4 regions of the Streptomyces sp. NPDC056361 genome follow, and region 2 is predicted to be linked to each of the others. Evidence: riboswitches for the same ligand, from Rfam matches in the RefSeq annotation. Region 2 holds a riboswitch; each other region holds the start of a gene.
The links. Region 2 has a riboswitch for cobalamin ahead of ACFCY7_RS22185 (ribonucleoside-diphosphate reductase subunit alpha). Riboswitches for the same ligand answer to the same signal wherever they lie in the genome.
Positions count from the first base shown of each region.

Region 1 (3,196 bases), on a different contig from region 2:
GAGATCGCCGACTTCGCCGTGGACGCCGTCGTCGAGGACCTGGGTCCCACCGGTCCGGTGCTCGTGCTGGTCAACGGCATGGGCGGGACGCCGCTTCTGGAGCTGTACGGCTTCAACGCGGAGGTGCAGCGGGTGCTCGCCGAGCGGGGCGTGCCGGTGGCGCGGACGCTGGTCGGGAACTACGTGACCTCGCTCGACATGGCGGGCTGCTCGGTGTCGCTGTGCGAGGTGGACGACGAACTGCTGCGGCTGTGGGACGCGCCCGTGCAGACGCCCGCCCTGCGCTGGGGCCGGTGAGCCGGGCCGTGGGGACACCGGCGGACACGGGAACGGGCGAGGGAGAGGCAGTGGGCGAGGTAGTGGGAGTGGGAGAGGGCATGACGGAGACGTTCGGTGCGGAGTTCCTGGTGCGCTGGCTGGCCGCGGTCGCCGAGGCCGTGGAGCGCGAGGCGGACCGGCTGACCGAGCTTGACTCGGCGATCGGCGACGCCGACCACGGCGCCAACCTCAAGCGGGGATTCGCCGCCGTGGCCGAGACGCTGGCCAAGGAACCGCCGACGACACCCGGCGCCGTGCTCACCACCGCCGGACGGCAGCTGATCTCCACGGTCGGCGGCGCGTCGGGGCCCCTCTACGGAACGCTGCTGCGCCGCACCGGCAAGACCCTCGGCGAGGACGAGCGGTTCGACCGGACGCAGCTCGCCGAGGCGCTGGGTGCGGGCGTCGCCGCCGTGTCCCAGCTCGGCGGGGCTCAGGTGGGCGACAAGACGATGCTGGACGCACTGGTGCCGGCCGTGGAAGGCCTGCGGACCTCGTTCGGCGCGGCCTCCGCGGCCGCCGAGGAAGGTGCCCTCGGGACCGTACCCCTGCGGGCGCGCAAGGGCCGGGCGAGCTATCTCGGCGAACGGTCGGTCGGGCACCAGGATCCGGGGGCGACGTCGTCGGCGCTGCTGTTCTCGACGCTGGCCGCGACCGCGCGCACCGAGGGGGCGTCGTGAGCACGGCGACCGGCGGTTTCGACGGTTCGACGCCCGGCGCTTCGGCATCCACCGGCTCGGCACCCGGCGCGTCCGCGTCCGGCGGCTCGGCGTCCGGTGCCTCCGCGTCCGACGCCTCGACGTCCACCGGCTCGACGCCCGGCGCCTCCGCGTCCGTCGGCATCGTGCTCGTGTCGCACAGTGCGGCGGTCGCGGTGGCCGTGGCGGAGCTGGCGCGGGGGCTTGCGGGGGGCGGGGGGCTCGCGCCGGTGGCGGCGGCGGGGGGAACGCCGGACGGGGGGTTGGGGACGAGTTCGGAGTTGATCGCCGAGGCGGCGAAGGCGGTGGACCGGGGGGCGGGGGTGGCGCTCCTGGTCGATCTGGGGAGTGCGGTGCTCACGGTGAAGGCGCTGCTCGCCGAGGGGGACGAACTGCCCGCGGGTGCGCGGTTGGTGGACGCTCCGTTCGTCGAGGGCGCGGTCGCGGCGCTGGTGACGGCGAGCGCGGGTGGGGACCTCGACGCGGTGGTGGCGGCGGCCTCGGAGGCGTACGCGTACCGCAAGGAGTGAGCCCGCGCGGCGAGTGCGCGGAGTGACGGAGGGGGCGCGGCGGGTGGCGGCCGTGTTGTGATGCAGCAGGTCAACCCACTAATGTCGCAGGGCCTTGGTGTACGGGAAACCGGTGAAGTACCGGTGCGGCCCTCGCCACTGTGATCGGGAGGTCCGGCTCCACCCCCGCGGGGAACACCCTCGGGGAAGCCACTGGACCGCGGCGGGAGACCGTCGCGGTGTGGGAAGGCGGAGTCGGACGGCATGACCGTCAGCCAGGAGACCGGCCAGGGTGCGTTGTCCATCCACGAGGTGCTGGAGAGGGTCTCCCGACCATGCATATAGCCGAGGGGTATCTGCCCCCCGCTCACGCCGCCGCCTGGGGCGTCGCGGCCGCCCCGTTCGTCGTCCACGGGGTCCGCGCGCTGACCCGCGAGGTGCGGTCCAACCCCGAGTCCACGCTGCTGCTCGGCGCCTCCGGCGCCTTCACGTTCGTCCTGTCCGCGCTCAAACTGCCCTCGGTGACGGGGAGTTGTTCCCATCCGACCGGTACGGGTCTGGGGGCGATCCTGTTCCGGCCGCCGATCATGGCGGTCCTCGGCACGATCACCCTGCTGTTCCAGGCGCTGCTGCTCGCCCACGGCGGCCTGACCACGCTCGGCGCCAACGCCTTCTCGATGGCGGTCGTCGGGCCGTGGGCGGGGTACGGGACGTACCGGCTGCTGCGCCGGTTCGGTACGCCGCTGATGGTCGCCGTGTTCTTCGGCGCGTTCGTCGCCGACCTGTCCACGTACTGCGTCACGAGCGTGCAGCTGGCGCTCGCGTTCCCGGACGCCGGTACGGGAGTGCCGGGCGCGCTGGCCAAGTTCGGCGGGATCTTCGCGGTGACGCAGATTCCGCTGGCGGTGAGCGAGGGCCTGCTCACGGTGCTCGTGATGCGGCTGCTCAGCCAGTCGAGCAAGGGCGAGCTGACCCGGCTGGGTGTCCTCCCCCGGCCGCGGACCGCGCTCGACAAGGAGGCGGCCGCGCGATGAGCGTCAAGATCAGCCGTAACGCGAGGATCAACGGACTGCTGCTGCTCGTCGTCGTCGCGCTCGCGGTGCTGCCGCTCGCGCTGGGTCTCGGCGACCACAAGGAGCAGCCGTTCAGCGGGTCCGACGGGGAGGCCGAGACGGCCATCACCGAACTCGATCCCGACTACAAGCCCTGGTTCAGCCCCCTGTACGAGCCGCCGTCCGGCGAGATCGAGTCGGCGCTCTTCGCGCTCCAGGCGGCCCTGGGCGCCGGTGTCCTGGCGTACTACTTCGGCCTGCGGCGCGGCCGCCGGCAGGGGGAGGCGCGGGCCGCGGCGGCCATGGCCGAGGCGGAAGGAGCGGTGGCGCACGGAGCCGCAGCGGACGGAGCGGCAGCGGACGGAGCGGCAGCGGACGGAGCGGCGGCGGACGGAGCGGCGGCGGACGAGGGCGGCACGGGGGCCGCTGCCCGGCCCGTCGACGGGCGGGACGCGTAGTCGCCGATGCTGCCCATCGACGCGGCGGCGCACAGCAGTCGCTGGCGCTCCCGCCATCCTGCCGAGAAGGCGCTGCTCGGTTTCGGTCTGACGCTGTGCGCGGTGGCTCTGCCGCCGTGGCCGGGCGCGGTGCTGGTGGCCGCGGTGACGCTCGGGGTGCT
Region 1 covers NZ_JBHJQI010000119.1:5,153-8,348, forward strand. Annotated here, with positions in the region: gene dhaK (dihydroxyacetone kinase subunit DhaK) at 1-297, shown strand, start outside; gene dhaL (dihydroxyacetone kinase subunit DhaL) at 378-998, shown strand; gene ACFCY7_RS30010 (PTS-dependent dihydroxyacetone kinase phosphotransferase subunit DhaM) at 1,160-1,546, shown strand; cobalamin riboswitch at 1,625-1,832, shown strand; gene ACFCY7_RS30015 (energy-coupling factor ABC transporter permease) at 1,861-2,559, shown strand; gene ACFCY7_RS30020 (energy-coupling factor ABC transporter substrate-binding protein) at 2,568-3,035, shown strand; gene cbiQ (cobalt ECF transporter T component CbiQ) at 3,042-3,196, shown strand, end outside.
Region 1: another riboswitch for cobalamin. It lies ahead of ACFCY7_RS30015 (energy-coupling factor ABC transporter permease); the one in region 2 lies ahead of ACFCY7_RS22185 (ribonucleoside-diphosphate reductase subunit alpha).

Region 2 (3,196 bases):
TCTACAAGGACTTCATCAAACCGGACGCGACCCCGGCGCAGGAGACCAAGGTCTCCAAGCTGGTCTCGCTCCTGGTGAAGGTCGGCGCGCTGGTCTTCGTCCTCACCATGGACAAGACGGTCGCGATCAACTTCCAGCTGCTCGGCGGCATCTGGATCCTGCAGACCTTCCCGGCCCTCGTCGGCGGTCTGTTCACCCGCTGGTTCCACCGCTGGGCGCTGCTCGCCGGCTGGGCCGTCGGCATGGTCTACGGCACGTTCGCCGCGTACGGCGTCGCCAGCCCGACCCAGAAGCACTTCGGCGGCTCGTCCGCCGAGATCCCCGGCATCGGCGAGATCGGCTACATCGGTCTCACCGCCTTCGTCCTCAACCTCGTCGTCACGGTCGTCCTGACCTTCGTCCTCAAGGCCGTCAAGGCCCCCGAGGGCGTCGACGAGACCTCGCCCGAGGACTACACGGCGGACGCCGGCGACGCCACGGCCGGCTCGTCGGACCGCGCGAAGGTCGGCGCCTCGGTGCACTGACCCGCGGAAGCGCACAGTGAGGGGCCCGGGAAATCCCGGGCCCCTTTCGCGCGCGGTGGAGGCAGACTTCCCTCATGGACATCGTGATCAGGGCGGTACGGCCCGAGGAATACGAGGAGCTCGGCGAGCTCACCGGACTGACCTATCTGAACGACGGGCTGCTGCTCCACGGCGAGGACGACTTCTATCTGGCCGTGCTCCGCGACACGGCCCGGCGGGCCCGCGAGAGCGAGGTGCTCGTCGCCGCCGACCCGGAGGGCGGCATCATCGGCGGGGTGACCTTCGCCGCCGGCGGCACCACCTGGGCGGACATCGCGGTCGCCGGCGAGGCCGAGTTCCGGATGCTGGTGGTCGCGCCCGCGGCCCGCGGCAGGGGCGTCGGAGAGGCGCTCGTACGCGCCTGCGCGGACCGGGCGCGGGCCCTCCCCGGGTGCGCGCGGCTGGTGCTCTCCACGGACGCGAAGATGGCCGCGGCGCACCGGATCTACGAGCGGCTCGGCTTCGTCCGCACCCCCGATCGGGACTGGGAGCCGATCCCCGGCCACGCGCTGCGGACGTACGCGCTGGAGCTGTAGCCCCACGACCGACACAACATGTGGGGGGTGCCGTCAGCGGCGCCCCCCACATGTATGCTCATCCTCGCTGTCGACGCAGGGGAATCCGGCGCGAATCCGGAACTGTCCCGCAACGGTGTGCTTCGTGCGGTTTCGTACGGAGTGAGTCCGAAGACCTGCCGCCAGCGCGCCCGGTCCTTCCGTTCCGGGTGCCACTGACTTCCGGGCCTCGCGGAGTGGGCCGGTGGACACGGCGCGTCCGGCGTGACGGACGCCCTCCTGCCCGCCTTCCCCCGTCGCGGCCCCGAGCCGAGCGAGGGAGAGCCCCCACGTGACCATCGCGCCCGCCGATCCGGCTTCGGCCGAGGCTTCCGCGGTCGAGAGCGACGGCCCCGGGACCGTGCTGCTGCGGACCCTGACCGACCTCACCGCCGATCTCCCCGACACCGACCCCGGCAAGATCGCCGCCGCCGCCCTGCGCGGCCGCAGCGCCGCGTCGGACGAGGCGGAACTGCGCGAGCTGGCCACCGAGGCGGCCGCGGGCCTGATCGCCGAGGACCCGGCGTACTCCCGGCTCGCCGCCCGGCTCCTGACGATCACCATCGCCGACGAGGCGGCCGACCAGGGCGCGGTCTCCTTCTCCGCCTCCGTCTCCGTCGGTCACCGCGAGGGCCTGATCGCCGACCGCACCGCCGCCTTCGTCGCGCTGCACGCGGACCGGCTCGACACCCTGATCGACCGGGACGCCGACGACCGCTTCGGCTACTTCGGCCTGCGCACCCTCTACTCGCGCTACCTGCTGCGCCACCCGATCACCCGCAAGGTGATCGAGACCCCGCAGCACTTCATGCTGCGCGTCGCCTGCGGCCTGGCCGAGGACGACAGCGTCCGCGCGCTCGACGAGGTCGCCGCGCTGTACGGGCTGATGAGCCGCCTGGACTACCTGCCGTCCTCCCCCACGCTCTTCAACTCCGGTACCCGCCACCCGCAGATGTCCTCCTGCTACCTCCTGGACTCCCCGCAGGACGAGCTGGACTCCATCTACGGCCGCTACCACCAGGTCGCGCGCCTGTCGAAGCACGCCGGCGGCATCGGGCTCTCCTACTCCCGCATCCGCGCCCGCGGTTCGCTGATCCGCGGCACCAACGGCCACTCCAACGGCATCGTTCCGTTCCTGAAGACCCTCGACGCCTCCGTCGCCGCGGTGAACCAGGGCGGCCGCCGCAAGGGCGCCGCCGCCGTCTACCTGGAGACCTGGCACGCGGACATCGAGGAGTTCCTGGAGCTCCGCGACAACACGGGCGAGGACCAGCGCCGTACGCACAACCTGAACCTGGCGCACTGGATCCCGGACGAGTTCATGCGCCGCGTCAACGCGGACGCCGACTGGTCCCTCTTCTCGCCGTCGGACGTGCCCGAGCTCGTCGACCTGTACGGCGACGAGTTCGACGCCGCCTACCGCGCCGCCGAGGCGAAGGGCCTGGCCCGCAAGACGATGCCGGCCCGCGACCTGTACGGCCGGATGATGCGGACCCTGGCCCAGACCGGCAACGGCTGGATGACCTTCAAGGACGCGTCCAACCGGACCGCGAACCAGACCGCCGAGCCCGGCACCGTCGTCCACTCCTCGAACCTCTGCACCGAGATCATCGAGGTCACGAACGACGGCGAGACCGCCGTCTGCAACCTCGGTTCGGTGAACCTGGGCGCGTTCGTCACCGGCGGCGACATCGACTGGGAGCGCCTCGACGAGACCGTCCGCACGGCCGTCACCTTCCTCGACCGGGTCGTCGACATCAACTTCTACCCGACCGAGCAGGCCGGGCGTTCCAACGCCCGCTGGCGGCCGGTCGGCCTGGGCGCGATGGGCCTCCAGGACGTCTTCTTCCAGCTGCGGCTGCCGTTCGACTCCGCCGAGGCGCGCGCGCTGTCCACCCGTATCGCCGAGCGGATCATGCTCGCCGCGTACGAGGCCTCCGCCGACCTCGCCGAGCGCAGCGGCCCGCTCCCGGCCTGGGAGCAGACCCGCACCGCCCGCGGCGTGCTGCACCCGGACCACTACGACGTGGAGCTCAACTGGCCGGAGCGCTGGGCCGCGCTGCGCGAGCGGATCGCCGC
Region 2 covers NZ_JBHJQI010000067.1:25,069-28,264, forward strand. Annotated here, with positions in the region: gene mctP (monocarboxylate uptake permease MctP) at 1-524, shown strand, start outside; gene ACFCY7_RS22180 (GNAT family N-acetyltransferase) at 599-1,099, shown strand; cobalamin riboswitch at 1,117-1,277, shown strand; gene ACFCY7_RS22185 (ribonucleoside-diphosphate reductase subunit alpha) at 1,410-3,196, shown strand, end outside.

Region 3 (3,196 bases), on a different contig from region 2:
GGTGGTGACCCCTCCCCCGATGCCGAGGACCAGGACGAGGACGGCGCCGGCGGAGGCTCCGGAGGAGATCCCGAGGAGGAAGGGGTCGGCGAGCCGGTTGCGGACGAGGGCCTGGAGGACGGCGCCGACGACGGCGAGTCCGGCGCCGACGACGATGCCGAGGAGGACGCGGGGCAGCCGTACGTCGAGCACGATCGTCCGGTACGGCGAGGGGCCCGCCCGTCCGGTCAGGGCGTCGAGGACCTGGCCGGGCGGGATGCGGACGGAGCCGAGCGCGAGGGAGGCGAGCGCGGCGGCGGCCAGTGCGAGGACGAGTCCGGCGACGACGAGGGCGTACCGTGCGGGGCCCGTGCCCGGGGCCGCCGTGCGGGCGGGGGTCCGGGCCGGGCGGAGTGCGGTGCTCACCGGGCGGGGTGGAGCTGGGCGGCCAGCTTGTCGACGGCGCCGGGGACGCGGACGCCGAGGACGGTGTCGGAGAGGGGCAGCACGGCGAACCGGTGGTTCCTGATGGCGGGGACGTCCTTGAGTGCGGGGTCGTCGAGGAGCCGCTTCTTCTTCTGTTCGACGGTGGTGGAGCCGTAGTCGTAGATCACGATGACGTCCGGGCGGCGGTCGACGACCTGTTCCCAGGTGGCGTCGCCGAAGGCCTTGTCGAGGTCGGCGAAGACGTTCCGGCCGCCGGCGCGGGTGATGAGCTCGTTGCCGATGCCCTTGCCGCCGGCGGTGAAGGCGGTCTTGTCGCCGCTGTCGTAGACGAAGACGGAGACGGGCCGGGTGCCGTCGAGCCGCTTCTCCGTGGCGGCGACGGTGGCGCGGGCCTGCCGGATCCACGTCTCGGCGCGGTCGGCGACGCCGAACGTCCGGCCGGTCTCGCGGACTTCGCGGTAGAGGTCCTCGACGGAGGGCGAACCGGTGGGGCAGTACTCGGTGTTGAGGCGGGTCGCGATGCCGGAGCGCGCCAGGTCGTCGCGGCTCCGGCCGTCCTCGGCGGAGAAGGCGGAGGAGTAGCCGCCGTACACGAAGTCGGGGTTCGCGGCGAGGAGGGCCTCCTTGGAGGGGTACTCCTTCGCGAGGACGGGCACGGTGCCGTACGCCTTCTCGTACGCGGGGAGGATCGCGTCGTCGAGGTAGGCGGTGCCGACGAGCGACTTCTCCAGGCCGAGCGCGAGCATGATCTCGGTGACGTGCTGGTTCATGGTGACCGCGCGCCGGGGCGGGGCCTGGTAGGTGTGCTGCACACCGCAGTTGGTGACGGTGTACGGGAATCCCGCGGCGGGTTTCGCGGGCGGCGCGGCGGCCTCGGGGGCGGCCGAGCAGGCGGCGAGCAGCGGGATCAGGACGACTGCGGACAGCAGCGGGCGACGCCAGGGCACGGCGGAACGGGCCTCCTCCGGGGATTTCCACGTCCCCGATCGGTGGTGAGAAGGCGGCAGGTCAGTTCCTGGCTTCCGCCCCCCCTGGGGAGGCGGTCACAGTGGCGGGACCGTGCCGGATTCGCACCGGCTTCCTGGGTCCTGCCGCCCTTTGGTCCCGGCCAGTGTCTCACTCGGGCCAGGGCGAGTCGCGGATGGTGGTCACGAAGTCGCCGGGGACGAAGCCGGGCACGTGGTGGCGCAGGACGTCGGCCTTGACGTTGCCGAAGGTGGTGTCCGGCTTGGGGGCGATGCCGTCGGCGAAGGCCTCCAGGATGCGGCGCTTGAAGTCGGGGCGGGGGTGGGCGGCGACGATCGCGGCCCGGTCGCCGGGGTCGACGGCGGCGGGGTCGTCGTAGCCGATGCCGAGGACGTCGTACTCGACGCCGGCGGTGACGAGCGCGACCTCGGGCTCCATGAACTCGGGCACGCCGGGGGTCGTGTGCAGGGCGATCGCGGTCCAGACCCGGCGCACGGCGTCCTCGTCGGCGCCTTGGGCGCGGAGGAACGCGGCGGCCTCCTCGGCGCCGTCGACCTCGAAGCGGCGTCCGCTCCCCCGGTGCTTCTCCCCGAGGCCGAGGTCGTGGAACATCGCGCCGACGTAGAGCAGTTCGGCGTCGAAGGCGAGGCCGCGGGCGCGGCCCTGGAGGGCGCCGAAGAGGTAGACGCGGCGGGAGTGGTCGTAGATCAGGTCGCTCGTGGTGTCGCGGACGAGTTCGGTGGCGGCGGTGGCGAGCCTGCTGTCGGGGATCAGCGCGAGTGCGTTCATGGGGACCAGCCTCGTCGCCGGGCCCGTACCCCTGCCATGTCCCTGCGGACAGGCATCCCACAGAATCGGACACGTGACGGTGCACACGGTGGTGGTGGCGGCTTTCGACGGTGTCCGGCTCCTGGACGTCTCGGCTCCCCTGGAGGTGTTCTCCACGGCGGGGTCCGGAGACCCGGCGGGGTCCGGGTACGAGGTCCTGGTGTGCACGCCCGACGGTCGGGACGTGCGGACGTCGTGCGGGCTGCGGATCGGGGCCGATCTGGCGGTGGCGGCGGTGGCGGGCGCGGACACGCTGGTCGTGCCGGGGGCGGTGGACGTGGAGCTGTGCGTGGCGGCGGCGCCGGCCGTGGCGGGGCTCGCGGCGCGCTCGGGGCGGGTGGCGTCGGTGTGCACGGGGGCGTTCGCGCTGGGTGCGGCGGGGCTGCTGGCCGGGCGGCGGGCGACGACGCACTGGGAGCACGCGGCGGAGCTGGCCCGCCGGTTCCCGGAGGCGGTGGTGGATGCGGACGCGATCCACGTGCGGGACGGGGAGGTGTGGAGTTCGGCGGGGGTGACGGCCGGGATCGACCTGTGCCTGGCGCTCGTGGAGGAGGACCGGGGGCCGGCGGTGGCCCGTGCGGTGGCCAGGGACCTGGTGGTCTTCCTGCAGCGGCCGGGCGGGCAGTCGCAGTTCTCGGCGGCCTCGCGGACTCCTCCGACGGCGCATCCGGTGGTCCGGCCGCTGCTGGACGCGGTGGTGGCCGATCCGGCGGCGGACCACAGCGCTCCGGTGCTCGCGCGGCGGGCGGGGGTGAGCGCCCGGCATCTGACCCGGTTGTTCCGGGAGCAGATCGGGGCGACGCCGGCGGGGTACGTGGAGCGGGTGCGGGTGGAGGCGGCCCGGATGCTCCTGGAGGGCGGGGCGAGCGTGACGGGGGCGGCGGCGCGGAGCGGTCTGGGGAGCGACGAGACGCTGCGGAGGGCGTTCGCCCGGCATTTCGGGGTGACGCCCTCCGCCTATCTGGCGCGGTTCCGC
Region 3 covers NZ_JBHJQI010000001.1:163,042-166,237, forward strand. Annotated here, with positions in the region: gene ACFCY7_RS00735 (FecCD family ABC transporter permease) at 1-405, opposite strand, end outside; gene ACFCY7_RS00740 (ABC transporter substrate-binding protein) at 402-1,373, opposite strand; cobalamin riboswitch at 1,415-1,550, opposite strand; gene ACFCY7_RS00745 (HD domain-containing protein) at 1,543-2,181, opposite strand; gene ACFCY7_RS00750 (GlxA family transcriptional regulator) at 2,255-3,196, shown strand, end outside.
Region 3: another riboswitch for cobalamin. It lies ahead of ACFCY7_RS00740 (ABC transporter substrate-binding protein); the one in region 2 lies ahead of ACFCY7_RS22185 (ribonucleoside-diphosphate reductase subunit alpha).

Region 4 (3,196 bases), on a different contig from region 2:
GGGCCCCAGTGCTCCTCGACCTGCTCGCGGAGCTCGGCGGGCAGCGTCGCGTACCAGCGCTTGTAGTCGGCGGCCGGGATGCGGACCGGGTTGCGGGCGAGCTGCTCCTCGGTGAGCCAGTCCTGGTCGTGGCCGCCGGCCTCGATGAGGGCGTAGATCAGCTCGTCGCCGTCGCCGGAGACCAGGCCGGGGAGGTCCTCCTCCGGCCCGAAGTCGTAGCCCTCCGCGATGAGGCGGCGGAGCAGCGCGACGGCGGAGGCGGGGGTGTCGAGGCCGACCGCGTTGCCGATGCGGGAGTGCTTGGTCGGGTACGCGGAGAGGACGAGCGCCAGCTTCTTCTCGGCGTTCGGGATGTGGCGGAGCCGGGCGTGCCGGACGGCGATCCCCGCGACGCGGGCCGCGCGCTCGGCGTCGGCGACGTACGCGGGCAGGCCGTCCTCGTCGATCTCCTTGAAGGAGAAGGGGACGGTGATGAGCCGGCCGTCGAACTCGGGCACGGCGACCTGGCTGGCGGCGTCCAGCGGCGAGAGGCCCTCGTCGTTCTCCTCCCACGCGGACCGCGAGCCGGTCAGGCACAGCGCCTGGAGGATCGGCACGTCGAGCGCGGCGAGCGCGCCCGCGTCCCAGGCCTCCTCGTCGCCGCCGGCCTGCGCCTCGGCCGGCTTGGTGCCGCCGGCGGCGAGGACGGTGGTGACGATGGCGTCGGCTCCGCTCAGGACGGAGATCAGCTCCGCCTCGGGGGCGCGCAGGGAGGCCACGTACAGGGGCAGCGCCCGGGCTCCGGCGTCCTCGATGGCGTCGCAGAGGGTGCCGACGAAGCCGGTGTTCCCGCTCATGTGGTGGGCGCGGTAGTAGAGCACGGCGACGGTCGGGCCGTCGGTGGGCTTCGGGGTGCGCTCCAGCGGGCCCCAGGTGGGGGCGGCGGCCGGGGCCTCGAAGCCGTGGCCGGTGAGCAGGACGGTGTCGGAGAGGAAGCGGGCCAGCTGCTCCAGGTTCTCCGGGCCGCCGTGCGCGAGGTAGGCGTGGGCCTCGGTGGCGACGCCGACGGGGACCGTGGAGGCCTCCATCAGCTGGGCGTCGGGGGCCTGTTCGCCGCTGAGGACGACGACCGGCTTTCCGGTCGCGCGGATGGCGTCGAGGCCCTCCTGCCAGGAGCGGAGGCCGCCGAGGAGGCGGACGACGACGAGCTCGGCGTCGTCGAGGAGGCCGGGCAGGTCGGCGAGGGGGAGGCGGGCGGGGTTGGCGAAGCGGTACTCGACCGGGCCGCCGGCGGAGCCGGCGTTCGCCGCACGGGCGCTGAGCAGGTCGGTGTCGGAGTGCGACAGCAGCAGAAGCATGGCGAGCTCAGGCCTTCCTCGGGGTTGTCCGCGCCCCGGGTGGTCGTGTGGTTTGGGGCCTCCCCTGCTCGAGCGAAGCCGAGAGCTTGGGGAAGGGAGTTCCTGACTCACCCGTGCCATCGCTGGTACGGGCTCACAGTGGCGGGACCGCGCCGGATTCTCACCGGGCTTCCTCCCCGGGGTCCTGGGACCCCATGCCGTGTGCATAGTAGATCGTGCCGTCGGCGGGGCGGGGCGTGCCGGGGAGTCGGCCGGATCACACCCGGTGGTCGGCCGGTGGCCCGTGGGTATGCTCGCCGCCATGCCGCCCACCCCACCCCCGGCTCCCGAACCGGGCGAACCTCGCATTCGGGACCGCGGAGACGCCTGCCCAGGGGCGTTGCGCCTGCACGCGGCCGACGACGGCCGCCTGGCCCGACTCCGCCTGCCCGCAGGCCGCCTGACGGCACGCCAGGTCGAGGTTCTGGCGCACGCCGCGGAGACCCTCGGCGACGGACGGATCAGCATCACCTCGCGCGGCAACGCGGAACTCCGCGGCCTCGCGGACGACTGCGGCGCGGCCCTCGCGGACCTGCTCGCCGACGCGGGCCTGCTCCCCTCCCCCACCCACGAACGCGTCCGCAACATCGTCGCCTCGCCGATCGGCGGACTCGACGGACTCGGCCGCCCCGACGTCCAGTTGTGGGCCCGCGAGCTCGACTCCCTGCTCTGCGCGGAGCCCTGGACGGCGGCGCTCTCGGGCCGCTTCCTCTTCGTCCTCGACGACGGGCGCGGCGACGTGGCGGGACTCGGCGGCGATGTGACCTTGGTCGCAGCGGAGCCGGGGACAGTCGTCATGTACGTCGGTGGACGGGCCTTCCGGATCGCCGGAACCGACGCGCCCCGGGCCGCCCTCGCCGCCGCCGGAGCCTTCCTCGACGCCGCCCGGGAGGCCGGGACCGGCGCCTGGCGGGTGAAGGAACTGCCGGCGGGCGCCGTCCCCGACCTGCCGGGCGCCCTCGACCGGGCCGGGATCGCGGCCGAGCCCGTACCGCCGGCGCGGTCGCTCCTCGTCCTCGGCGCGCCGCCCGCCCCCGGGCCGCTCGGCACCGGCGCCCTGTACGTCCTCGCGCCCCTCGGCCGCCTCACCGCCGCCCAGCTGCGCGCGCTGCTGCCCGCCGACGAGGTGCGGCTGACGCCGTGGCGCGGTGCCGTCGTGGTCGGGGCGGCGGCCGACCGGCTCGCCGACCTCGCCGCGCACGGGCTGATCACCCGCCCCCACGCCCCCGGGGCGGGCGTCACCGCCTGCACGGGCCGGCCCGGCTGCGCCAAGTCCCTCGCGGACGTCCGCGCCGACGCGGCCGCCGAGCGGCCCGGTCCCGCCGCGGCCGCCGGCCTCCCGGCCCACTACTCCGGGTGCGAGCGCCGCTGCGGTCACCCGCACGGCACCTGGATCGACGTCGTCGCCACCGCCGACGGCGCCTACCTGGTGGACGGCGCCCCCACCCCCCGTACCGCCCTGACCGAAGCTGTCACCACGGCCCGCACGACGACGAGATGAGCGAGAGCGACACGATGTTCGACTACGAGAAGGACGGGGCGGAGATCTACCGCCAGTCCTTTGCCACGATCCGCGCCGAGGCGGATCTGGCGGGCCTGCCCGCCGACGTCGCCCAGGTGGCGGTCCGGATGATCCACGCCTGCGGCATGACCGACCTCGTACGCGATATCGCCTACTCGCCGCAGGTCGTCTCCCGGGGCCGCGCGGCCCTCCGCGCCGGCGCCCCGATCCTCTGCGACGCGCAGATGGTCGCCAGCGGCGTCACCCGCAAGCGGCTGCCCGCCGACAACGAGGTGGTCTGCGCGCTGTCCGACCCGGC
Region 4 covers NZ_JBHJQI010000033.1:30,071-33,266, forward strand. Annotated here, with positions in the region: gene cobN (cobaltochelatase subunit CobN) at 1-1,337, opposite strand, end outside; cobalamin riboswitch at 1,415-1,548, opposite strand; gene ACFCY7_RS13605 (cobalamin biosynthesis protein CobG) at 1,627-2,877, shown strand; gene ACFCY7_RS13610 (precorrin-8X methylmutase) at 2,892-3,196, shown strand, end outside.
Region 4: another riboswitch for cobalamin. It lies ahead of cobN (cobaltochelatase subunit CobN); the one in region 2 lies ahead of ACFCY7_RS22185 (ribonucleoside-diphosphate reductase subunit alpha).